3 regions of the Asaia sp. A2 genome follow, and region 2 is predicted to be linked to each of the others. Evidence: predicted binding sites of a transcription regulator. Region 2 holds the regulator's gene; each other region holds the start of a gene.

Region 1 (8,110 bases), on a different contig from region 2:
GAGCATAGGCGCATGTACGCGCGCGTATGGCAGGGTATCAAGCCTATCACTTAGCTCGGGACAGCCCTGCGCCAGTTGCCAAGCCGTGTCTTTTTGTAGTCCATATCAATCACATCAAAAGCTTCTGCGATTGCGTTGTGATGTCTGAACGCAAGCCTACCATGATCATCATAGACAGACTGATCATTTATAATCCGAGACAGCCAACGCATCGAAGCGATCGTCGTGACGCCGGGCCCTGTTTCAACCCAGATATTCTCGAAATCGCCGACATGGCAGTAGCGTGTAAGGTTTGCGAATATCCCTTCCAAAATGGCGCCGATCACGGGATGGTTCGGTTGTGTCATGATGAAGTCGTTATCGACACACCAGGGTGACCCAAACGAATAGGTCAGCAGGCAGGAGAAATCCGCCCCCGCCGCAATGCGTGTAACCGGTGCATGCGAACGTGTGTCGACATCCATGTAGATGCCCCCATGTTTGTACAGAGCAGCAATACGCCAGAAATCGGCACGCATGGCTGGATGAAAGCAGCAATCGAAAAGTCTGAGGCCCTCATTGCCATGTTCCTGATACATGAAGGCGCGTGCTGAGGCATCGCAAACCAGCTCGTGCTGGCACTCAGGGTTCATGGCTATGGTTGTTGCGATGCTGCGCTGCACATCCTCGGGTGGGTTTGCAGCATGCCAATACTGGATAATCCGGTACGGGATGGATGAAGGTAACCCGTTATCCTGCCCTGGTGGAACGACCTTGAGCCAGTGACTGTCGACCCCTTCTGCCAGAAGGTCGAAACAGGCCATACGATCCCCCTCGCTAACGCGATGCAAGGCAGGAGGCAGTGATGTTACATCGCCCGGTTTCATATCCTGAACTGTCATCAGCCCCCTGTGCAAGGCGTTTCATCCAATGCTGCCTTGCCCCTCATAACCACGATCGGGGTTATGGACGCCCGATTACTTTCATCGTTCTGCGTGCATACGAGGCTAAATTCAAATCTCTTTTTCGCGTCTTGTTTGGTTGGCTTGCATGGTGTGGTCTTGTACAGGGCCAATCAGATAGTGCTAGTTAGACTGTCGGCGGTTTGAAGATCCGTGTGAACGACGCCATCCGTCGTCACCACCAGTAGATGGTCGCCAACCCACTCTGCTAGGAAGATCTTTTCGAGATCAGCCAGTCCGCGGCGCGACAGTATCGCGATGAGCCATTCTTTCGAGTGCTTGAGCGCTTCCAGTTCCTTCTCCAGAATTTCGCCGCGATGAACCAGGAACTGAGCAGGTTTCTTGGTTTCCTTCTTCATGATGACGCTGACATGGCCGGTCGTCTCGATCTGGGCAAAATCGATATCATCGAAGCTGAAGATGTTCTGCATCCGCAGAGCCGTTGCGACATCCTTGAGGTCGATACGGCTCGCGTTCTCATTGAAGTTCTCAATGAGGAAAACACCATTACGGATCAGGGTGATCGGCTCGCCTATCGTGCGCTTTCTCAGATCAGGGATTTTGCGTGAGAGATAGTTGAAGAGCGCCATGAGCAGGATGCACAGGATGAGCAGGGCGATATAATGCAGGATGGGTAGCTTGTCGTTGTAGAGAATACCTCCGACAACGCCGCCCAGTATGAAGTTACCGACCAGATCGACCGCCGACATCATGGCAATCTGATTGCGCCCGGTCACATTCAGATAGGTGATGATAAGGGAAAACCCGATCACGAGCTTGAGAATAACCCAAAGATAGACAGTGATCACGCGACTCCAGTCCTTTGTTAGCTGCTTGAGATCTTCAAGAATTTTGGGCGCAGCGAGTTGCTCTAATATTGTTACATTAAAAAAATAGCACTTAAAGCACAGCCCTTTTTGCCTGTAGCAGTCAAATCCCTGATTTAAAAAATAACTTGGTTCTTGATTGGCAGATTCAGCCAGTCACCAACTGCCAGTTTGGCAACCAATCTAGTTGTTCCTCATTTGTTCTCATGTTAGGGCGCAATGAAGGAGGGCTGTCATGAGAGAGAACGCCGGGTTGGCTATGTTGCGCGACAGCATCGTGCAGATTGAGCAGCGTTATCAGCGTGGTTTTGCAGCGCTTTACCTACAGACGGGCATGGCTGCTGTTGACGAGGCGCTCAAGGGTGGGCTGCGTCGAGGGGCTGTGCATGAGTTTCTGGGGGAGGGGCATGATCAGGTGCTTTGCGCCCGCCCGACGCGTTTCATAGCGCAGATTCTGGCGCGAAGTGCGGGGCCAGTCATCTGGCTTGTGCCTGCCCTCTCCGAGAATGACCCCACAAGACAACGCGGAGCAGCGCAGGGAAGGGGCGGCAGTTCCGGCTTTACCTCCGCCCCGGTCCTGGCGGGGCTGCGTGATGCCGGGCTGGATGGCGCGCGACTGCTTTGTGTCGAGGTCGAAGCCGCACGCCTGGTCGGTACGATGGAAGATGTGCTGCGCACCAGAGGGGTGGCAGCCGTTGTGGCTGATCTGCCTGAACCATTATCCCTTACAGCCTCGCGTCGCCTTCATCTGGCGGCAGAAAAGACGATGGTCACCGGGTTTGTCGTGCATCGTCACACACAGCCTCTTTCGCCCAATTCCTGCTGGACGCGCTGGCGTATCGGCCCTGCGCGTGCCGATGCGGTCAGGGTGGGGCTGCGCTCTTTTCCCTCTGCTTCGGGGGGGCTGTCCCTTTCCCTTTTGCGACGTCGTGGGGGTGATGCCCTGTTCTGGAGGGTCGGTACAGACCATGATGCGTCGGTTTCTTTCCCTGTGGCTGCCCCACTGGCACACGACACTCTGGCACAAGGGGCATCCCGAAGCCGACCCCGCCAGACCTCTGGCCCTTTATGGTCGTGAGGGCCAGAGCCGGAAGATCATGGCGGTCAATCAGCCTGCCCGGGATTGTGGGGTGGAGAAAGGTCAGTTTCTGGCCATGGCACGCAGTCTTGTGCCGGATCTGGCAACGCATCCCGTCACGCCCGCTGCCGATGCACGCGCCTTGCACAGGCTGGCATCATGGTGCCGGTGCTTCTCACCCCTTGTCGCGGTCGATCCGCCAGATGGTCTGTGGATTGACAGCACGGGATGCGCCCATCTTTTTGGAGGTGAGGTCGCCATGCTGGAAACCGTAAGGGACAGGCTCATGGCGCAGGGGCATGCCGTTCGTGCGGCTTTGGCAGATACGGCTGGAGCGGCTCATGCTCTGGCACGATTCGGCACAAAGGAGCTGCTTTGTATTCCCTCTGGCAGCGTAGCTGCAGCACTCGATTCCCTGCCCGTCGCTGCCTTGCGGCTCGATGACGAGGAACAGTCGCGGCTTGGTCTTCTGGGAATTGGTCGTGTGTCGGATCTGCGTGCCGTGCCGCGTGCTGCGCTGACGCGCCGCTTCGGCAAGGCGGTGCTGTGTCGTCTTGATCAGGCGCTTGGGCACCAGAAAGAAGCTCTGGATTTCGATCAGCCTGCAACAGCCCTGAGCGTGAAGCGCCATCTGATGGAACCAATCGGCACGGCCGAAAGCATCGCGCAGGTCATGGACGTCCTGTGTCAGGATATCGCGACCCTCTTGCAGAAGAGGGGCCTTGGCGCGCGCCGGGTCGATCTGCTTTGCCATCGCGTGGATGACGTGGTTCAGGCAGTGCGTGTGGGAACGGCTGAGCCTGTTAACGAGGCCATGCGCCTGTCCCGCCTGCTTCAGGAGCGTATCGAGACAATCGATCCAGGGTTTGGCATCGAAGTCATGAGCCTGCATGTCGGTCACGCCCAGCCCCGCTCGCCGGTGACAGAGGAAGCCATGTTACCGGAGTCCTCCACAGGGGCAGGCGGGCTTCTTCAGGCAGGTCATCCCTCCGCGGGAGAGTCGCTGGTGGTTCTGGCAGAACGACTACGCAACAAGCCGGGTTTGCGAGCGATCTATCATCTGGCGGAAACCGATTCACCCTTCCCCGAGATGGCCCAGACACAGGGCCTTGCGCCTGTTTCATCGTTGGAAGGCGCTTCGCGGCGCTCAAATTGGCCGCGACCAACCCGGCTTTTTGCACCGCCACGCGCTATCGCCGCGCCAGAACTGACGGACCACGACGCGCCTCAGGGCTTTGTCTGGCAAGGACAGAAACTGCGTGTTTGCGGGGCTGATGGGCCGGAGCGGCTACACGGTGCCTGGTGGCAGCATCCCGCGCAGGCAGGGGCCATACGCGATTACTGGATTGTGGAAACCGAGCAAGGCGATCGCTTCTGGCTGTTTCGTCGGGGTGACGGTCAGCATCCCTGGTCGGGTGACGGGGCGTGGTTCGTCCACGGGCTGTTCTGATGACACAGGATTTTGCCTCTCCTCCGGTCATGCGTCCTGCCGAGCCTCGCGAGATTGCGGAGGCCCTCACCCATGCCCTGCGTTTTGACGGGCGTCGGCGTGTTCATGATGCTGATGAACTGATGGCGACCCTCGTGGCCGAGCGGCTGGTGGCGCATCTGGCGCGCTGCGGTTTCGTGCTCATGAAACGTGCCGATGCCGTGGCGCATGATACGAGCGGGCATCATCATCCCAATGACAGGGCAAAAGGCGAGGGGGCATGACCACGCCGCTTCATGTCACGTCCTATTATTCCTTTTTGCGTGGCGTAAGTGCGCCGCATGACCTGTTTTCTGTCGCCCAGGCCCAGGGGCACAGGGCGCTCGCGCTGACCGACCGCCATTCGGTGGCCGGCATGGTGCGCGCCCATGATGCCGCGTGTCAGAGCGGTGTAAGGCTATTGCCTGGCTGTCGGCTCGATCTGCTCGATGGCTCGACTCTTCTGGCCTATCCTGTTGATCGTGCGGGGTGGGGGGCGCTTTGCCGCCTGTTGACGCTTGGGCACCGCCGGGGTGCGCGGGACGTCTTTTCGCTCGACTGGGGAGATCTGCTTCAGGGGGCACGGGGGCTTGTTCTGGTTCTGCTGCCCGATCAGCCCGATACCCAGGCACAGCAGCAGTTTCAGCATCTGGCCCGGATCGGTGCAGCCAATAGTCAGCCAGTTTATTGCGGGCTTTCGCATCGCAATGCCCCGGGTGACCTGCTGCGCCTGCGGGCGCTGGAGGCACTGGCCGCCTCCTGTGGCGTAGCCGCCGTGGTGACGGGCGATGTGCTCTATCACGCGGCGCGCTGCCATGTTTTGCAGGATGTCGTGACCGCCATTCGTGAGAATTGTACGCTCGATACGCTGGGGGAGCGGCGTGAAAATCATGGTGACAGGGCCCTCAAGACGCCCGGTGCTGTGGCGCAGCTTTATGAGGCTTTTCCCGAAGCACTGGCCCGTGTGTCCGAAATCGAAGCGCATTGCCGCTTTTCGATGGATGATCTTTGCTACCAGTATCCGCAGGAGACTGACCGGTCGGATGAGACGCCGCAGCAGGCCCTTACCCGTTTGGTGCAGGAGGCCCTGCCAAGGCGTTATCCTGCCGGGGTGACGGATGCGGTCAGGCAGCAGATCGCCCATGAACTCGCCTTGATCGGCTCGCTTGATTACGCGCCCTATTTTCTGACCGTGCACAGCATCGTGCATCAGGCGCGTGCGCTCGATATTGTCTGTCAGGGGCGTGGCTCTGCCGCCAATTCCGCCATCTGCTATGTGCTGGGTATCACGGCGATCGACCCCGTGCGTTCCGGCCTTCTGTTCGAGCGGTTCATTTCCGCAGAGCGTCGCGAGCCCCCCGATATCGATGTTGATTTCGAAAGCGACCGGCGCGAGGAAATCATCCAGTGGATCTATCGCCGCTACGGTCGCAGCCATGCAGCGCTGTGTGCCACGCTCATGCGCTATCGCCCCAAGGGGGCCTTGCGCGAGACAGGCAAGGTGCTGGGGTTGAGCGAGGATCTGCTGGGCCTACTCTCAAAATACCTTGCCTCGTCGCTGGGAGATCCGGAACAGCTCAAGGCACGTGCGGCGGAGCTGAACCTCAATCTGTCAGATCGACGCCTGGCGCTGACCCTGCGTGTGGCTGCCGAGCTGGTGGGCATACCACGCCAGCTTGGCACCCATCCGGGGGGCTTCGTGCTGACCCGCGACCGGCTGGATGAACTCGTGCCCATTCAGCCTGCTGCAATGGAGGATCGGCAGATCATCGTCTGGGATAAGGACGATATCGACATTCTCAAGTTCATGAAGGTCGATGTGCTGGGTCTGGGCATGCTGGGATGTCTGCGCCGGGGGTTCGAGCTTCTGGCTGAGCATCGCATCCGCCAGCTCGATATGGGCTCGGTACCGCCTGAAGATGACGCGACCTATGCCATGATCCGCCGTGCCGACACGCTGGGCACATTCCAGATCGAGAGCCGCGCCCAGATGTCCATGCTGCCGCGCCTCAAACCCAGGACGTTCTATGATCTCGTCATTCAGGTAGCCATCGTGCGCCCGGGTCCCATCCAGGGTGATATGGTCCATCCCTATCTGCGACGGCGTGAGGGGATCGAACTGCCGGATTACCCGCAGCCGGAACTCAGACAGATTCTTGGCAAGACCCTGGGTGTCCCCCTGTTTCAGGAGCAGGCCATGCAGGTGGCCATCAAATGCGCTGGCTTCACGCCCGGTGAGGCCGATCAGCTGCGCCGCTCCATGGCGACATTCAAGTTCACTGGCGGGGTCTCGCATTTCAGAACGAAGCTGATCGAGGGCATGGTTGCCAATCATTATGATCGCGCATTTGCCGAACGCACCTTCCGCCAGCTTGAAGGCTTCGGGTCCTATGGCTTTCCCGAAAGCCATGCGGCGAGTTTTGCTCTGGTGGCCTATGTCTCGAATTATCTGAAATGCCACCATCCCGATGTGTTTTGCGCGGCCCTGCTCAATTCGCAGCCTATGGGATTTTATGCCCCGGCTCAGGTGGTGCGTGACGCGCGCGAGCATGGCGTGACCGTGCACGCTATCGATATCAATGCCTCGCGTTGGGATTGCGTGCTTGAGCCTGACCGGGGCAAGCGAACACTGGCCGTGCGTCTTGGTTTTCGCTTTGTGAAGGGCCTGTCGAACGATCACGCGGCCAAACTGATCGCCCATCGCTTTCCGGCCTATGAGTCGCTCGATGATGTCTGGCGTCGTGCTACCATTCCTGTCTCGGCGCTTGAGGCGCTGGCGGCAGCAGATGTCTTTCGCAGCCTCGATCTTGATCGGCGTGCCGCACTCTGGGCCATCAAGGGGCTGGCGGATACGGTTCTGCCGCTTTTTGCCGCGGCCGATCGCAAGCTCAATCGCCCCGGCCCCGAAGTGATCGAGCCTGATTACGCCCCCCGCCCCATGAGCGAGGGTCGTGAGGTCGTAGAAGATTACAACACGCTCGGCCTGACCTTGCGCCAGCACCCGCTGTCGTTTCTGCGTCCGCAACTGGCTGAGCGAGGCATGGTAACCTGTGCCGATCTGCGCCGGTTGCGCGATGGCAGCCGTGTAGTGGTGCCGGGGCTGGTTCTGATGCGTCAGCGCCCAGGCACGGCCCATGGCGTGATGTTCATGACGCTGGAGGATGAAACCGGCACAGCCAATATCATCATCTGGAAAGACCGGGCCGAAGCCCAGCGTCGCATTGTGATTGGTGTCAACGCTGTGGCCTGCCACGGAACGCTCCAGCGTGAAGGAGAGGTCATTCACGTGGTGATGCAGCGTCTGGAGGATATTACGAATATGATGCGCTCTATTGCCGTGTCCGAGGAAGAAGAGGGGGCGGTGGCACCTAGATTGAAGGCGCGGGACTTTCACTGAGATAGAGACTTGTTTCTTCTTTTTGGAAAAAACTAAGCAATCTTTTGGTCTTTCTGTTATCTTCAAGCATAGATTTGGGGACAGGATAAGATAATGAATTATGATCCTGCTGTTTTGCAGAAAATACTGACAATACCGGAGCTGGCGGAATTTGATTTGTCCTTCAAGCCCATGTTCGGCGGGATCATGGGATATGCCGGCGGCAAGGTCTTTGCTTCCCTCTCCAATGTCGGCCTGGCCCTGAAGATGAGCGGCAAGGATCGTGAGGCTCTTCTGGCACTCCCCGGTGCCTGTGCCCTACGTTATGAACCGGAAAGCGCTCCCAGCAAGACCTATGTCGTTGTGCCGGAGTCTCTGCATACGCGTCCGGATGAGCTGAAAATCTGGGTAGAGCGCTCT
Region 2 (8,110 bases):
CCCAATATCCTGACACTGCTGCGTATCGCGTCGATCCCGGTGCTGATCGCTCTGATTGCATTTAACAACGCCTGGACGGACGGGATTGCCTGCGTGCTGTATGTAGCGGCGTGCATTACCGACTATCTGGACGGGATGCTGGCGCGTCGCTGGAAACAGGGGTCGGAACTGGGGCGCATGATGGACCCGATTGCTGACAAGCTGCTTGTAGGCGCTCTGCTGCTCGCTCTGGCGGGATATGGTAGGTTGGAAGACGGCGCCCTGTTTGCGGCGATCATCATTCTTGTGCGCGAGATCATGGTAAGTGGCCTGCGAGAGTTCATGGCGAGCCAACGCGCGACATTGCCCTCCACACGGCTTGCCAAATGGAAAACTGGCATCCAGATGGTTGCCATTGGTTGCCTTCTTGCAGGCGATGCGATGCCCAGGATGATCGGGCTGGGTATGATCTCTTTTACCCAGGTTGGGGCAATCATGCTCTGGATATCCGTTGTGCCCACCGTACTGAGTGGTTGGGGCTATCTCGTTACGGGCCTGGCAAGAATGCTGGGGACCAACACGAACCAGTCATCTGCCAAGGTTACGCACTAGTATTGCGCGCTATACATGTTCTGTATCTGGTGTTGTGAGAAGGACCGTCTTAAAAGAGCCCCGTACACACCCCTGGAGTAGATGATGAGAAAGGCCGCTCTTTTAGCGATTTCTGTTTTGTTGAGTGGCTGTTCGGGGCTCGGAAAATCGCTGCACGATACAGCGACCCTTCCGGGAGCCAATCCCAACATGCCGGAAGGCCTCTCAGAGAACATGGAAAAGGTTCGTGGTCATGCCTATGCAGCCACGCCGCTGGAGCCTGAGGGCGGTGATATCTGGCCGGGCGCACCTCAGCCACTTCCAACCTTGCGTGATGTCATGGCATCGCCAAACGGTTTGCGTGATGCTCTTGCGGATACCAATAGTTATTTCGGGTCCATGACCAAAAGTCATGGTGCCAGTAATGACAGCAGTATCCAGTTGAATGACGGTGGTACAATCGCAATAGGTGAGCATGATGGCATCGTGAATGGAGTGCACCAACCTGCACGACCCTCACTTTCCTCCGCTGTTGAAGATAATGCACATAAATATCTTGCCCCCACCCATAACGGCACGATCGTGATCCCAAATGGTGATGGGACAAATACACTCATCGCGCCGGACGGGACAGTGCGGGTAGTCAAGGAGAAAGCAGCCCGCTGACTAGGGGGAGGCGTTACACCGTCCCCTTATTGTCTAGTCCACGCTTGCAGTGATCTGCGGCGACATTCAGTGTGGTGAAGCCTCGCGGGCACGGGAGAGCAGGGCTGTTTCCGGTCATGAGTAGTCGAGCGCGGAATTGCTTATTCTCAACTGGGTAGGCCGGTACCGCTGACTTGATTCCAGTTGGTTGCATTCATCAGATCCCTGACGATACGTGCACTCTCCGTGCGCAGAGGAGGGCTTACGCGCGGCATTCGATGACGGGCTATCCGCCACTCATGCGCCTGGCCAGCCAGTTGGGTCCAACCCGGCTCACTCTTGATGGGTAATGCATCCCATTTGAACTCCAGGCCAATAAGCACAGCTTGGCACTTGCAATCACGGAAGAAGCGCAAGTTTCGTTTGGCCACAAGGCTCCCTGCTAGAAGACGAATAAAGGAACGGCAGAGAGTGACCTTTTCAGCTCTCATGCGCCACAGGAGGCACTAGAACCGGGGACTCGCCAAGATGCGGAGCAATGGCCCCGCGAAGGGGCCGGTCGTGTGTGTCGTCGTCTCGCAGCTGTGAGTAAGGGAGGATCAGAAGCAGAGCGCATGATCCTCCATCTTACGCCGTCCTGTGGTCGTCTATTCCTGGTTCAGGCATATTGTCTGTAAAGACCGATCAGGACGCCCTGTATTGCCACTCGGCTGCGCGGGAGGATTTGCGTTTCATAGGCTGCATTGGCTGGCTCCAGCGCAATGGATTGCCCTTTCTGACGCAGGCGCTTTAGAGTGACCTCCTGACCGTCCACCAGTGCAACGACGATCTTGCCGTTCTCGGATGTCTCGGCCTGTCGAATAATCACAGTATCGCCGTCAAGGATGCCGGCATCAACCATTGAATCGCCAGAGACTTCGAGAGCGTAATGTTCTCCGTTTGTGAGTTGCGCTGCCGGAATGTCAATCTGCTCGCCCTGATCCCGAAACGCTTCAATGGGAAGGCCTGCGGCGATACGGCCATAGAGCGGTACGCCGACCACCGGGCTTCGCGCGTCAGTCAGGGCCGAAACAGCTGTTTTGTCCTGACTATGCGCAAGGTGTGGATAGCTTGTATCTTCCTGTTTAACCGTTGCGACGGGGATGGGCTGGGTCTCGATGACTGGCATACGCAGAATTTCCAGGGCGCGGGCACGATGATGATGGCGTCGCAAGAAGCCACGTTCCTCCAGCGCTGAGATCAGGCGATGAATGCCCGATTTGGATCGCAGCTCCAGCGCCTCCTTCATTTCATCGAATGATGGTGAAAATCCTGTCCGCTTGAGATAGCCGTCAATATAAAGCAGGAGCTGGTGTTGCTTGCGTGTCAGCATGGGGTCCCTCTCTCCGTGGCGGGGGCGGTGCTCGACCGTAACTGCCCGGAATCACTATGTTCTTATTAAGTTCTCGGTTCGATCTCTTCAAGATATTTTCCCCGGAACATCAAAAATTATCCACCGTTCGAGCGGAAACACTTGACCCGCAGGCGTAATAGAAGCATTTATGCGCCCAGCTTGAAAACGCTGCCGTTCATGTCGCGCGCAGCGACAGATCAGTTTGCGAGGACCCAATGGCCAAGACCAACGTCATCCAGATCCGTCTCGTTTCGACCGCGGATACCGGATATTTCTACGTCACCAAGAAGAACGCCCGCTCGGCGACCGGCAAGATGGAAGTGCGCAAGTACGACCCCGTCGTTCGCAAGCACGTTGCATTCCGCGAAGCCAAGATCAAGTAAGATCGGCTTACGCTGACGAAAAAGAAAAGCGGCTTTCGAGCCGCTTTTTTTGTGTCTGCTCGCTGTTGATCGGCGAGGCTGAGGTACAGACTTTGTGTAGGACCGTAACCCGCCCGGTTGGTGTCTGTCCGTCTTGATGACCGGCCTAATAGTGTAACGAAGTTGGCAGGCGACGTCTCACGGACATGGTTGTCGAGCCATATCCGTCATGGAGATCATGAGGGGGAGTGCAGGTTGGCTGATAAGGCCGCGGTACCCAATCTGGGTGCACAGGTGCTCGTAGAGCCAAGATGTGTCGTCAGAGTTACCCGGAAGTGCGATGCCACCGCGGCACGAGAGCTGGTACTCTATAAAGCCTGCGCCATCCGGCTCTGCCGACAGGGACGGTCGGGAAGGAAGAGGCCCGGACCTTAGAACTATCAATAGAGCTTTTCGTGCGGGCCATACGGGATGACCGTATCGCCATTACGCGCCAGATTGAGCATCGCCCGTGAGCGCTCGTCAAGCATATCAGCGTCTAGGGCGCGTTCGTTCAGGCTGCCGATCCGGCGCTTCCAGACGGCCTGTTCAGCGTCCGCATCTTTTTGGGCCTGAAGCGCCTGATCCATCAGCTTGAGTTGCTGATGATAAGCCTTGAGCCCATGGTCGCCCTGCAGCGCGTTCCAGCCGAAATAGGCTGTAAGCCCGAGAAACAGTGCGGGAGGGACGACGGCGCGTACAAAACGACGGATAGCACGAACGATCTGCACGGGAACTCCATCAATCCAGGCACAAGCAGCTTGGGCAAGACTAGCCTCAGCTTGCCGTCGCTGACAATCGTGTAAACGCAATGAGGGAGAGAATGGCTCTCTCCCTCATGCTTGCGTAGTGCAAAAAGGTTCAGGCGCGCGGAAGGATCGAGCGGCCTGCGTAACGGGCGGCAGTCGCCAGCTCGTTTTCAATGCGGATCAGCTGATTGTACTTTGCCGTACGATCGGAGCGCGACAGCGAGCCCGTCTTGATCTGACCGCAATTGGTTGCCACGGCGAGATCAGCGATGATCGAATCTTCGGTCTCGCCCGAACGATGGCTCATGACGCATTTGTAGCCGGCGCGATGCGCGGTTTCCATGGCGCGGAGCGTTTCGGTCAGTGTGCCGATCTGGTTGACCTTCACCAGCAGCGCATTAGCCGTGTTGCTTTCGATGCCACGCACCAGACGCTCGGTGTTGGTTACGAACAGGTCGTCCCCGACGAGCTGCAGCTTGTGGCCAAGCTTTGCGGTCAGTTCTGCCCAGCCTTCCCAGTCGTCCTCTGCAAGGCCGTCTTCGATCGAAACGATCGGGTAGCGTGCGGCGAGATCGGCCAGATAGTCGATCATGCCCGAGGAGTCGAGGTCGCGGCCTTCGCCGTCCATCTTGTAGCGGCCATCGCGATAGAATTCGGTGGCGGCACAATCGAGTGCGAAGGTTACGTCCTCACCAAGGCGGTAACCAGCACCTTCGACCGACTTGGAGATGAAGCCAAGCGCTTCGTCTGCCGACTTCAGACCCGGAGCAAAGCCGCCTTCGTCACCCACATTGGTGTTGTGGCCAGCTGCATGCAGGTTCTTCTTCAGGTGAGCGAAGATTTCGGAACCCATACGCACGGCGTCCATGATCGTCGGTGCGCCGACCGGCTGGATCATGAATTCCTGGATGTCGATGGGGTTATCGGCATGCTGGCCACCATTGACGATGTTCATCATCGGCACGGGCAGGGTGTGCGCGAAAACGCCACCGACATAACGATAAAGCGGGATATCCAGCTCAAGCGCGGTTGCCTTGGCGGTCGCCAGCGAGACGGCGAGGATCGAGTTGGCACCCAGACGCGCCTTGTTCGGCGTGCCGTCCAGCTCGATCATGGCTTCGTCGATGGCGATCTGATCGGACGATTCGGCACCTTGCAGGGCGTCAAGGATCTCGCCTTCAGCGAAGGCGGCAGCCTTGAGAACGCCCTTGCCACCATAACGCGACTTGTCGCCGTCACGCAGCTCAACGGCCTCATGGGCACCGGTGGAGGCGCCGGACGGGACAGCAGCGCGGCCCTTGGCACCCGAAGACAGTTCAACCTCGACTTCTACAGTCGGATTGCCACGGCTATCCAGAATCTCGCGAGCAATGATATCAATAATGGCGCTCATTTGGGGGCTCCCTGTTTGAACGTTCGAACTTCGGGCATCACAAGGCGTCGAGACACCGGCGCTGTCAACTGGCGTTATGTGAAATGAGGATGGATATTCCGTGAGACCCCTGTCACCGCTTGTCATTTTCCTTGGTATCGCCGGTCTGGTGCCATTTATCACCCTCGCCATGGCGGCCTTGTTCTGGGGTAGTCTGGGGCCAGTCACTCATATTGGCGTGGCGATGCTGGCCTATGGCGGCTGCATCCTGTCGTTCCTGGGGGCGGTTCACTGGGGGCTGGCGCTTGAGCAGCCTGCCATCATGCCGGCACAGGGCATGGGAGCGATCAACCGACGCAGGCTGTTCCTCGGCGTCATGCCGTCACTCTGGAGCTGGATCGCCATCTATGCTGGCGTCGTCTGGGCACCGCGCGGCGGTATTTTGATGGAGATGATCGGTTTTGTTCTGGTGTTGATGGCCGAGCGCGCTGCCTATCGCAAGGGCGCCCTGCCTGCCGGATACTTCCCGTTCCGCGCCTTGCTGACGGCTGTTGTGGTGCTTTGCCTGGCTGCCTGCCTCAGCGCACCGCTCCAGCCTTACACGATCTGAAAGACAGGCTCGCAGATCACGGGGAAATTCACCGAGCGGGCAATGAAGCAATGGGCATGAGCCTGATCGTGCAGGCTTTGTGCCTGCTCGACCGAACTTCCGCTTGCAAGAGTGATGACGGGGCGCAGAACAGCGCTCTCGAATTCACCATCCCCCTGCGGGTTCTCCATCATCACGGCTTCGGCGGCGTCGCGATAGGCCGTAACGACAAGGCCGGCACCTGCGGCAAGGCCGAGATACCAGAGCTTGTGGCAGGCACTCAGCGAGGCGAGAAGCAGTTCACCGGGATTCCAGCCCGTCGGATCACCATGGAAGCTGGGATCTGCCGAGCCGTGAATTACGGGTTTGCCTTCGGCCGCAATATCATGGTTGCGGCTATAGACATGCCATGAACGTGTGCCGAGCCCGTGATTGCCGGTCCATTCGGTCTGAACCGAATAGACGTGTCGCTTAGAACCCATTGGACTTGGCAAGCCTGTCGAAAGCCTGGAGCGTTTTCAGAAGATCGCGCATCTCGGAAAGCGGCACCATGTTAGGGCCGTCGCTAGGCGCCTGGTCGGGGTCCTCATGCGTTTCAATAAACACGGCGGCAACACCGATAGCCACAGCGGCGCGGGCAAGGGGAGGCACGAATTCACGTTGCCCGCCTGATGCACCGCCAAGGCCGCCCGGCTGCTGCACAGAGTGGGTGGCATCGAAAACAACCGGATAGCCGGTCGAGGCCATGATCGGCAGACCGCGCATGTCGCTCACCAGCGTATTATAGCCAAAGCTCGTGCCGCGATCGCACAGCATGATCTTCTCATTGCCCGTGGACGCGATCTTGGCGGCAACGTTGGCCATGTCCCAGGGGGCGAGAAACTGCCCCTTCTTGACATTGATGGCCCGACCGGTCTCGCCAGCCGCGAGCAGCAGATCGGTCTGACGGCACAGAAAGGCAGGGATCTGCAGTACATCGACTGCTTCGGCAGCAGGCTTGCACTGCTCTGCACCATGCACGTCGGTCAGCACCGGACAGCCAAACTCCTCACGGATACCCGCCAGAATATCGAGCCCTTCGGCAAGGCCGATCCCTCTTTGCGCCTTGAGAGACGTGCGATTAGCTTTGTCGAACGAGCTCTTGTAGATCCAGCCGATGCCAAGATCGCCACAGATCTCGGCAAGACCCGCCGCCATGTCGCGCGCGTGGGCGCGGGATTCAATCTGGCAGGGGCCTGCAATCAGCGTGAAGGGCTGCTTGTTGCCCATGGTGAGCGAACCAAGGGTGATATCATTCATGCGAGGCGGGCCTTCTTGACGGCAGCCTCGATGAAGCCGGCAAAGAGCGGATGCGGGGCGAAAGGCTTGGACATGTATTCCGGGTGATACTGAACGCCCACGAACCACGGGTGATCCGGATATTCGACTACTTCCGGCAGGACATCATCGGGCGACATACCCGAAAACACGAGGCCTGTGGCTTCGAGCTGCTGACGATAGTGCACATTCACCTCGTAACGGTGACGATGCCGCTCACGCACTTCGGTCGTGCCATAGATTTCGGCAGCGCGTGAACCGGGCTTGAGCTTGGCCGGATAGGCGCCAAGGCGCATGGTGCCACCCATTTCGCCATGCTCACGGCGGCGCAGCATCTCGTTGCCACGTGCCCATTCGGTCATGAGACCGACCAGAGGCTCATCGGTCGGGCCGAATTCCGTCGAAGAGGCCTTGTCGAGACCGGCGAGGGAGCGCGCGCATTCGATAACGGCCATCTGCATACCAAAGCAGATACCAAGGAAAGGCACGCCGTTTTCGCGGGCATAGCGCACGGCCTCGATCTTGCCTTCAGAGCCACGCTCGCCAAATCCGCCCGGCACGAGAATGCCGTCAACCCGACCAAGTGCTGCGATCGATTCGGGATTTTTCTCGAACGTTTCTGATTCAACCCATTCGAGGCGGACCTTGACGCTATTGGCAATGCCACCATGCAGGAGCGCTTCGATGAGCGATTTGTAGCTATCGAGAAGTGCCGTGTACTTGCCAACCACGGCAATACGGACCTCGCCATCGGGATGACGCAGCGTTTCGACAATCTTGGTCCAGCGGCTCAGATCGGGCTCGCCATCCACAGGCAGACCGAAATAACGCAGCACCTCATTGTCCATGCCTTCCTTGTGGTAGGAAATCGGGCAGGCGTAGATGGTGTCGACGTCCAGAGCAGCAATCACGGCCTCGGGACGCACATTACAGAAGCTCGCGATCTTGCGACGCTCATTGGTCGGAATTTCGCGGTCCGAGCGGCAGATGAGCATCTGCGGCTGGATGCCGACATTTTGCAGTTCCTTGACCGAATGCTGGGTCGGCTTCGTTTTCAGCTCACCGGCTGCGGGA
Region 3 (8,110 bases), on a different contig from region 2:
GCTTTCCGAGACCAGCCATCTGACCGTGACGGATGGCCGTTTCGACGTGTTGACCCTCATGGTCGAAAACGCCGCCAGCGCCCGCCTTGGGGGGAGCGCCAATACGGCCACCGTCTCCGCCTCGGGCACAGGGCTCGTCGCCATACCAACAGTGAGCGGTGCCCTGACACGCACGGGCAACGTGCAGATCGGCCCGGTCGCATCGCCACCGCCCAATGGGGGACCAACACCCCAGAGCCCCTCTGCTCCGACAGCCACACCGCCCGCCCCCCCGGTTCCCGGGGACAAGACCCTGCCGCAGGATCATGCCGCGCAAGGGAGCGTTCCCCAGGATGGCGCTACCCGCAATGGCGTCCCTCAGAGCGGTGCCACAACGGGAGGCGCTTTTCCTGCCGGAATACCGCAGGGCAGCCCCGTGCAAGGCAATGGGGTTTCTGGCTCGACACAAATGGCTCCGCAGGGCATGACGCCCCCCAGCACACCGCCCCTTCCCCCGGAAACATCAGGCCAGAATGTGCCGACACCGCCCACACCGGCACCTGCTACGGAAAATCCGGGCCAGAGCCGCACGGCAACAGCACCCGCTACGGGCTCGACTTCGGGCGTCGCTACGCCCCCTTCCGCCTCGCCCTCTGTCGCGACGGTACCGAACACGGGTGTTGCGCCCCAAAGCCCAACAGCGGGCACACCGGGAGGAGCCCATAACGCTCCCGATAGCGCCGGGCAGCCCTCAGGCACGAACACGCCCCCCACGCAGCCCGTGACGAATGGCGCAGCCCAGACCAGCCCGCAGAATTCCTCAGGCACGGCGACGCGTAGGACAGGAAGCGTCACGCCCGCCACCCCTGACGCTCCCGCCGCATCAAAGGGAGATCAGACGAGGTGATCCGCCTGCCCGTGCCCCGTTATCCGTATGCAGCCGCAAAACGGATCCTGCCACAGGCCATAGGCCTTATGGGTCTGTGCACCCTGCTTCCCATCACGGCCCTTGCCGATCCGACACTTTCGAGTTCGGCCCTTTTGAGCGCAGCCACGCCTCAGGCGCTTCTTGATGCAGCCCCCTATACGCTGCGCCTGAACACCTCATGCACGTCGGCCATCACGATCGAGGGGGCCAGCGAGGTTCAGGGTGACGCTGCCCTGCTGGAGGACCGGGATGGTGGGCAGATGGCAGGGCTGACGATTGCCGGCTCGGGCCATGAAACAACTGTCGATGGCAATCAGTGCGAGCGTGCCTCAACCCTGCATGTCAGGCCGGGTACAGCCATCATCGCGGCCATGCGTGGCTTTGGTTCGCTGCATATTTCCGGCGTCAACGGGCCGGTTTCGCTCACTCAGCGTGGCAGCGGCACGATTTCCATCGATCAGGCAACGGCGCTTGTACTGAACGAGAACGGCTTTGGCAGTTTGCGGCTCGGCTGGCTGAACGGCCCCGCCACCCTAACCACTTCAGGCAGCGGCAGTGTCACGATTGCCCGCGTAGATGCCTCACATCTTGCAGCGGATTCGGGAGGGTTTGGCTCCATCACCCTCAATGCCGGGACCATCGGGGCCCTCAACGCCGATATTCATGGCTCCGGGCATCTGAAATTCGGCGGGACAGTCGGCACGGCAAACCTTGTTGCTTCGGGCTATGGCGGGATCGACATCGACAGGGTGACGGGCGAACTGCATCAGGAAGCCCATTCGCCAGCGACGATTTCACTCAATCATGCGTCGACCTTCCGCAAATCGGCTCATGCAAGCCATGCTATCCTCACCCTGCCTGATGGCACCGTCATCACGGCCCATAGTCTGACGCGGCCCGACGGCACGGTTATCAGCTTTGACAATGATGAAAGCGACGACCGTGCCACAGCCGGGGATGACGCGACACCGCGTCACGGCCATCGGCGATGGCTGGGCTGGGGCATGCTGGCGCTGCTCCTTATCGTGTTCCGTCGGCGTATCGCAGGCTTTGTACCTGTGGATTTTCTGTCGCGCATCCGGCGTTCTGCCGGCTCGTCCCGTGCGCCCCAGCCCTTGGCGGCGAGCGCACCGGAAATTGCTGCACTGGAAGCCCGTTTGCAGCGTCTCGACAAACGCTTGAGCGATATCGAGCAATGCGTGACCTCACGCAATTTCCACCTGCATCGCGAATTTCATCATCTCGCCAGAAATCACGGGTGATGCAGATCGTGCCTGGCGGCGACAGGACAACCGACGCCTGCGTGCAGTCAGCGGGTCCGAACTGCGGCCCAACGAAAGAAGGACAAACGTCATGAGCCGTATCAGCCTGGGCGTTTTTCTCGTCCTAACCATATCGCCCGCCCTTGCAGAAACGAGCTTGCCCACGACACCGGAGGCCGCACTCACTGCCGCACCGTATACGCTGCATATCGAGGCGGGATGTGCAGCGCGGATTCATGTCCGGGGTGCCGGGGCACTCCAGCAGAATGCCGACATGCAGGAGGTGCCAGCGGGTCTCTCCTTCGAGGCCGGACACCACGACGCCTGGCTGACCGGCAATGCCTGCGGTCAGGATGCCACAATTCAGCTGCGCGAGGGCGCAGCCATTGTCTCCACCGCGATGAATTACGACAAACTGGATATCGACTGGGTCAACGGGCCGCTTTCCCTGCGTCAGGGCCGGGGCGATATCTCGGTCGACAAGGCGAGCGCCCTTCTGCTGAGGGGCAGCGGTCCGGGCGCCCTTTCCCTGGGCACACTGAATGGTCCGGCAATTCTTGCCACCTCCGGGCCGGGCGAGGCGCAAATCGATACCGCGACTGCGCCCTCGGTCGTGATCGGCACGACCGGCCCTGGCGATGTCGTCATACGCGGTGGCACTATCGACCAGCTTGCCGTGTCGCTGTCCGGTCCGGGTGACGCCATCTTTGACGGCGTGGCACGCAACGCCACGCTACGCACCAGCGCTTCGGGCGATATCCGTGTGCATCAGGTGCTGGGAGACGAGCACGCCCATTCGAGCGCGAGCGGCAGCATCGAAATTGCCATGCCGTCCGGCCATGGCGAGCGCTTTACCGGCGTGGTGCGCAACAGCAACACGAATAATGGGACCCGCATTACGCCTGACGACATGCGTCTGGCCGATGGGACACGCATCAACAGCCATCGCCTGATCAAGCCCGATGGCACGATCATTGATTTCGATGCGCTGCGGCGCATGGGGAACGAGAGTGTTCACGTCTCCACCCCCGAACCGCCCGAGCCTCCAGAGCCACCAGAACCTCCCGAGCCACCGGAAGCGCCAGTCACGTCGGGGGCGACCCATGTCAGCACGCAACATACGCCCTCCAGCTCAGGCAAATCCGGGCTGAGCCTCCCTATGTTGTCCGATGACAGCGGAATGGTCTCCGGGCTGGTTGCGCTGGCTGTGCTGGCCATTGCCTTGATGCGTCGGCGTCTCATCCCGAAGATCATCGCGGCCCTTCAGAGCCATCATCCGGCGCTTGCCCGCAAGGTCGAGCCTTTCCTTCTGTCGCTCATGACCCGCGTGTCAGACCCGATGCCACAAACCCAGCTTCCGCAGTTGCTTGATCTGACAGAGCGTCTGCAAAAACTCGACAGGCGTGTAGGGGCCGTCGAGACCTGCGTCACCTCGCGCGACTTCCACCTGCATACCCAGTTCCGCGATTTGGACCGCCGTCAGAACGGAGCCTGACCGCCCCTTCTGACGCACATGCCCTACTGTCCGGAAGCACGTGAGAGGGCTGGCGGAATTCCGCCCTCTCACACCCCGTCTCCCCAATCCGGTTTGTTGCAACTGCCATGCGCAGAAAGGCAGACGATCGGGGTGCATCCTTGCGTCACAGAGGGCTTTGACGTAGCGCGTCAGGCAGGCTAGGGCTTGAAGCATGACCTTCCCTGATGGCAGCTGCTGACCGTGAATTTCCTACTCGATCCCGTTGCGGCCATCGGGCGTGCCTTTCTCGGCATCGTGCGCAAGGCTGGTGCTCTGGCGCTTTTTGCCCTGGCAGGCCTGTCGCATCTGCTGCGACCGCCCTTCTACTGGGGCGTATTCTTCAACAGTCTGATTGAAATCGCCTTCTATTCGCTGCCAGTCGTGGCGCTGACCGCGATTTTCTCCGGCGGCGTGATCGCGCTTCAGTCCTATGCGGGCTTTGCCCAGTACCATGTGCAGAGCGCCATCGCAGGCATCGTCGTTCTGGCCGTGGTGCGTGAACTTGGCCCGGTTCTGGCCGGTCTGATGGTGGCGGGCCGCGTCGGTGCGGCCATGTCAGCCGAGATCGGCACCATGCGCGTCACCGACCAGATCGACGCGCTGCGAACCCTTTCGACCGACCCGATGAAGTATCTGGTTACGCCGCGCCTTCTGGCTGGTACGCTGGCCCTGCCCTTTCTGGTGCTTATTGCCGATATTCTGGGCGTGCTCGGCGGCTTTACCGTTTCGGTTTCCAAGCTCGGCTTTGACCCGCAGAACTACATTATCGCCACGTTCAACGCGCTCAAGCCGCTGGACGTGCTGGTCGGTCTTTCCAAGGCGGCAGTGTTCGGGTTCATCATCAGCCTGATGGGCTGCTATCATGGCTATACCAGCCGTGGCGGCGCCGAGGGTGTGGGATCGGCCACCACGGCAGCGGTCGTAGCCGCCTCGATCCTGCTTCTCGCTTTCGATTACCTCCTGACGGATCTGTTCTTCGCCCAATGAGCGCCCTGCCCAAGATCCGCATTCGCGGCCTGACCAAATCCTTCGGCTCCAAAACCGTACTGGATGGCATCGACCTCGATGTCGAAGCCGGAACGTCAATGGTGATTATCGGTGGTTCAGGCAGTGGAAAATCGGTGCTTCTGCGCTGCATCCTCGGTCTGATCACCCCGGATTCCGGCACGATCGAGATCGACGGCGAGAACGTGCTTACCGCCCCCCCCGCACGACGCGATGCCCTTGTCGAGCAGATTGGCATGCTGTTCCAGAATGCTGCGCTGTTCGACAGCATGAGCGTGGCCGATAACATCGTGTTCGGCCTGCGCGCCAAAGGCCGCGGCAAGACTCATCGCTTGAGCGCGGCACAAGCCCGTGCCCAGGCCGGTGATATTCTCAAACAGGTCGGGCTCGATCCCTCGGTAGGGGCACTCGCGCCTTCCGAGCTGTCGGGCGGTATGCAAAAGCGCGTGGGGCTTGCCCGCGCCATTGCAGGCACACCCAACATCCTGTTCTTTGACGAGCCGACAACCGGCCTCGACCCCATCATGGGGGCTGTGATTGACGGGCTGATCGTGGATTGCGTCAAACGCCTTGGCTCAACCGCCGTCGCCATCACCCATGACATGGCCTCGGCGCAGCGTATCGGCGACCGGGCGGCTATGCTCTATCACGGCAAACTGGTCTGGCAGGGGCTGGCGTCAGAACTGATGAACAGCGGAAACGCGATGGTCGATCAGTTTACCCATGGCCGCAAGGATGGGCCGATCGGGATGGAATTGCGGCGTTAGGGGACAAAGGGGCGTTCTTTTTTGCAAAAAAGAACCAAAAAACTCTTTCTCGTAAAGGGGATCAAACCCCCCGCTTTTTCTCTGACTAGAATCTGAGAGTCTTTTTGCTTCTTTCTCCTCGGAAAAAGAAGAACCTCCTCCCCGTTCTTGTTATGTTTCCCCATCTGCCCTATCTTCCGATCTGAACCCCAGACCGGAAGATGTTCCTCATGGCCAAGCGTCCCACAGCCCGTTTCGTATGTCAGGCCTGTGGGGCAGTCACCAGCAAATGGTCGGGTCGCTGCGATGCCTGTGGCGAGTGGAACACCATCGTTGAAGAGGCCGTCGAGCCTACCAGTCGTGAAACACGCAAGCGCGCCGGTCGCCTCACGCTCATGCATCTGGATGGCGATCTTACTCCCCCGCCACGCATCCAGACCTCGATTGCCGAATTCGATCGTGTGCTTGGCGGCGGTCTCGTTCCGGCCTCTGTTGTGCTGGTGGGCGGTGATCCGGGCATTGGCAAATCCACGCTCCTGCTTCAGGCCACCTGTGCTTTGGCGCAGGCAGGCCGGCGCGTTCTGTATGTGTCGGGCGAAGAAGCGGTGGACCAGATACGCCTGCGCGCGCGCCGCCTGAAACTCGATGCGCCGACGCTCGATCTGGCAGCCAGTATCAATGTGTCCGAAATTGCGGGTTCGCTGGAGCAGGACCGCGTTCATCATGTGGTGGTTATCGACTCGATCCAGACCATGTGGCTCGAGACGATCGAGAGCGCGCCGGGCTCTGTCGCTCAGGTGCGCGCCTGCGCTTTCGAGCTGATCCGACTGGCCAAGACGGTCGGGTTCTCGCTCGTTCTGGTCGGTCATGTCACCAAGGAAGGCGCGTTGGCAGGCCCACGCGTGCTCGAACACATGGTCGATGCGGTCATGTATTTCGAAGGCGATCGCGGTCACCAGTTCCGCATCCTTCGTGCCGCCAAGAACCGCTTTGGTGCGACAGACGAAATTGGCGTGTTCGCCATGACCGATACAGGGCTGACGGAAGTCCCCAACCCATCGGCCCTGTTTCTGGCAGAGCGGCGCGGCAATATTGCGGGATCGGCGGTTTTTGCTGGCATGGAGGGCACACGCCCCGTCCTGCTGGAAATTCAGGCCCTTGTCTCGCCCAAGGCCGGTGAAGGGGCAGCCAGACGTGCGGTGGTCGGATGGGAAACGGCGCGGCTCAACATGCTTCTGGCTGTTCTTGAAGCCCGCTGCGGCCTCAAGATGGCTGGAATGGATGTGCATCTCAACATTGCGGGCGGCCTGCGGATCAGTGAGCCCGCCTGCGATATGGCGGTTGCAGCTGCATTGATCTCGGCCGCGACGGGCGTACCGACATCGGCGGGCTCAACCTATTTCGGCGAGGTCGGGCTGTCTGGTGAGGTGCGTCAGGTCTCGCAAACGGATCTTCGCCTCAAGGAAGCCCAGAAACTTGGCTTCGCACAGGCCATTCTCCCCCGGCGTGTAGCCAGCGGAGGCGCACGCCCGAAACCTCATGAAGGTCTGGCGCTGAAAGAAATCGGTCATCTGAACGATCTGGTGGAGCTGTTCCAGCCGCTTGACGAGTAAGCGCATCGTCCTGAGCCGTCAGGCAATGAGCGTCCGCATAGGATGTGCCGAACAAGTGCAAAAGACTGCCCGGTAACCGGGGCACCCGCTCCTCTCCAGGCCTCGTGCGCAATCACCGCGCCAGGGTCGGCGTTATGGCAGAGGCAACCTCATAAGCACGAGATTTTTGAAAAGCCACGATCATGTGGCCCGAGCAGGACCGCGACACACCTTTTCCCACCGCCCTTGCAAAACCTGTTCAGGCCTGCTTCCTGACCGAAGAAGAACCGCAACTCAGAACCCGAAAAGGGCGAGGCAGGATTGAGGACGCATGACCCGAACACTGGTGGCTGAAACGCAGCAGGACACTGTGGTCAAGAAGAGCCTGTTTCGTGTCTATGCTGCGCCGATTGCCCATGAAGCCGAGGCACTGGCTTTTTTCGAGCGCGTGCGTGTGCCAGACGCCACTCATAATTGCTGGGCATGGCGCATCGGTGGGCGGTATCGCAGCTTCGATGATGGCGAGCCGGGTGGCACGGCGGGACGCCCCATTCTGCAGGCCATCGACTCACAGGAATTCGACCGGGTGGCGATCATTGTCGTGCGCTGGTTCGGTGGCATCAAGCTGGGCGCTGGCGGTCTCGTGCGCGCCTATGGCGGGGCAGCGGCTTCCTGCCTGAAACAGGGCGAGGCGGTTGAGATCGTGCCCATGCAACGTCTTGGCTTTCATGCCTCGTTCAGCCTGCTGCCCATCGTTCAGGCCAGACTGGCGGAGTGGGAGGCGACCCAGGAGAGCTGCTATTTCGATGAGACCGGAGCCACGCTCTCGCTGGACATTCCCCTCTCACGCTCCGGGGCCGTGCAGGCTGTTCTGCAGGATCTTCTGCGCGGCGGCCCGATCCGCGTGCTGGATGATGATGAGCAGGACCTTCCCGGTGAGCAGGATAATCCGGTACGTTAGCGGAACATCATGCAGGCGGTTTGACGCCTCTTCGTTTCCTTCCTACGGTAACATATCATGTTACGATCGTAGGATCCTTGTTCATGCCCGTTTTCAGACACGCTGCGGCTCTGGCAGCTGT

Evidence for each region. The regulator LexA, encoded in region 2, represses DNA repair genes until DNA is damaged. The targets are predictions, from matches to a motif close to TGTTCTANNTANGTTC.
Region 1: a site for LexA is predicted at 1,957-1,972, ahead of ACWNRM_RS12675 (ImuA family protein). Genes of this name have one in related genera too.
Region 3: a site for LexA is predicted at 5,600-5,615, ahead of radA (DNA repair protein RadA). Genes of this name have one in related genera too.

The regions. Positions count from the first base shown of each region.
Region 1 covers NZ_JBXWTO010000016.1:57,226-65,335, reverse strand. Annotated here, with positions in the region: gene ACWNRM_RS12685 (glycosyltransferase family 32 protein) at 51-881, opposite strand; gene ACWNRM_RS12680 (DUF421 domain-containing protein) at 1,055-1,750, opposite strand; gene ACWNRM_RS12675 (ImuA family protein) at 2,004-2,846, shown strand; gene ACWNRM_RS12670 (Y-family DNA polymerase) at 2,737-4,296, shown strand; gene ACWNRM_RS12665 (hypothetical protein) at 4,296-4,559, shown strand; gene ACWNRM_RS12660 (error-prone DNA polymerase) at 4,556-7,711, shown strand; gene ACWNRM_RS12655 (TfoX/Sxy family protein) at 7,805-8,110, shown strand, end outside.
Region 2 covers NZ_JBXWTO010000003.1:185,459-193,568, reverse strand. Annotated here, with positions in the region: gene pgsA (CDP-diacylglycerol--glycerol-3-phosphate 3-phosphatidyltransferase) at 1-591, shown strand, start outside; gene ACWNRM_RS04280 (hypothetical protein) at 805-1,236, shown strand; gene lexA (transcriptional repressor LexA) at 1,874-2,587, opposite strand; gene rpmG (50S ribosomal protein L33) at 2,824-2,991, shown strand; gene ACWNRM_RS04265 (FtsB family cell division protein) at 3,411-3,740, opposite strand; gene eno (phosphopyruvate hydratase) at 3,871-5,151, opposite strand; gene ACWNRM_RS04255 (DUF3429 domain-containing protein) at 5,252-5,740, shown strand; gene ACWNRM_RS04250 (OsmC family protein) at 5,728-6,201, opposite strand; gene kdsA (3-deoxy-8-phosphooctulonate synthase) at 6,191-7,018, opposite strand; gene pyrG (CTP synthase) at 7,015-8,110, opposite strand, start outside.
Region 3 covers NZ_JBXWTO010000008.1:4,296-12,405, reverse strand. Annotated here, with positions in the region: gene ACWNRM_RS08355 (hypothetical protein) at 1-886, shown strand, start outside; gene ACWNRM_RS08350 (GIN domain-containing protein) at 883-2,169, shown strand; gene ACWNRM_RS08345 (head GIN domain-containing protein) at 2,261-3,664, shown strand; gene ACWNRM_RS08340 (MlaE family ABC transporter permease) at 3,887-4,672, shown strand; gene ACWNRM_RS08335 (ABC transporter ATP-binding protein) at 4,669-5,457, shown strand; gene radA (DNA repair protein RadA) at 5,667-7,049, shown strand; gene ACWNRM_RS08325 (IMPACT family protein) at 7,360-7,989, shown strand; gene ACWNRM_RS08320 (M3 family metallopeptidase) at 8,073-8,110, shown strand, end outside.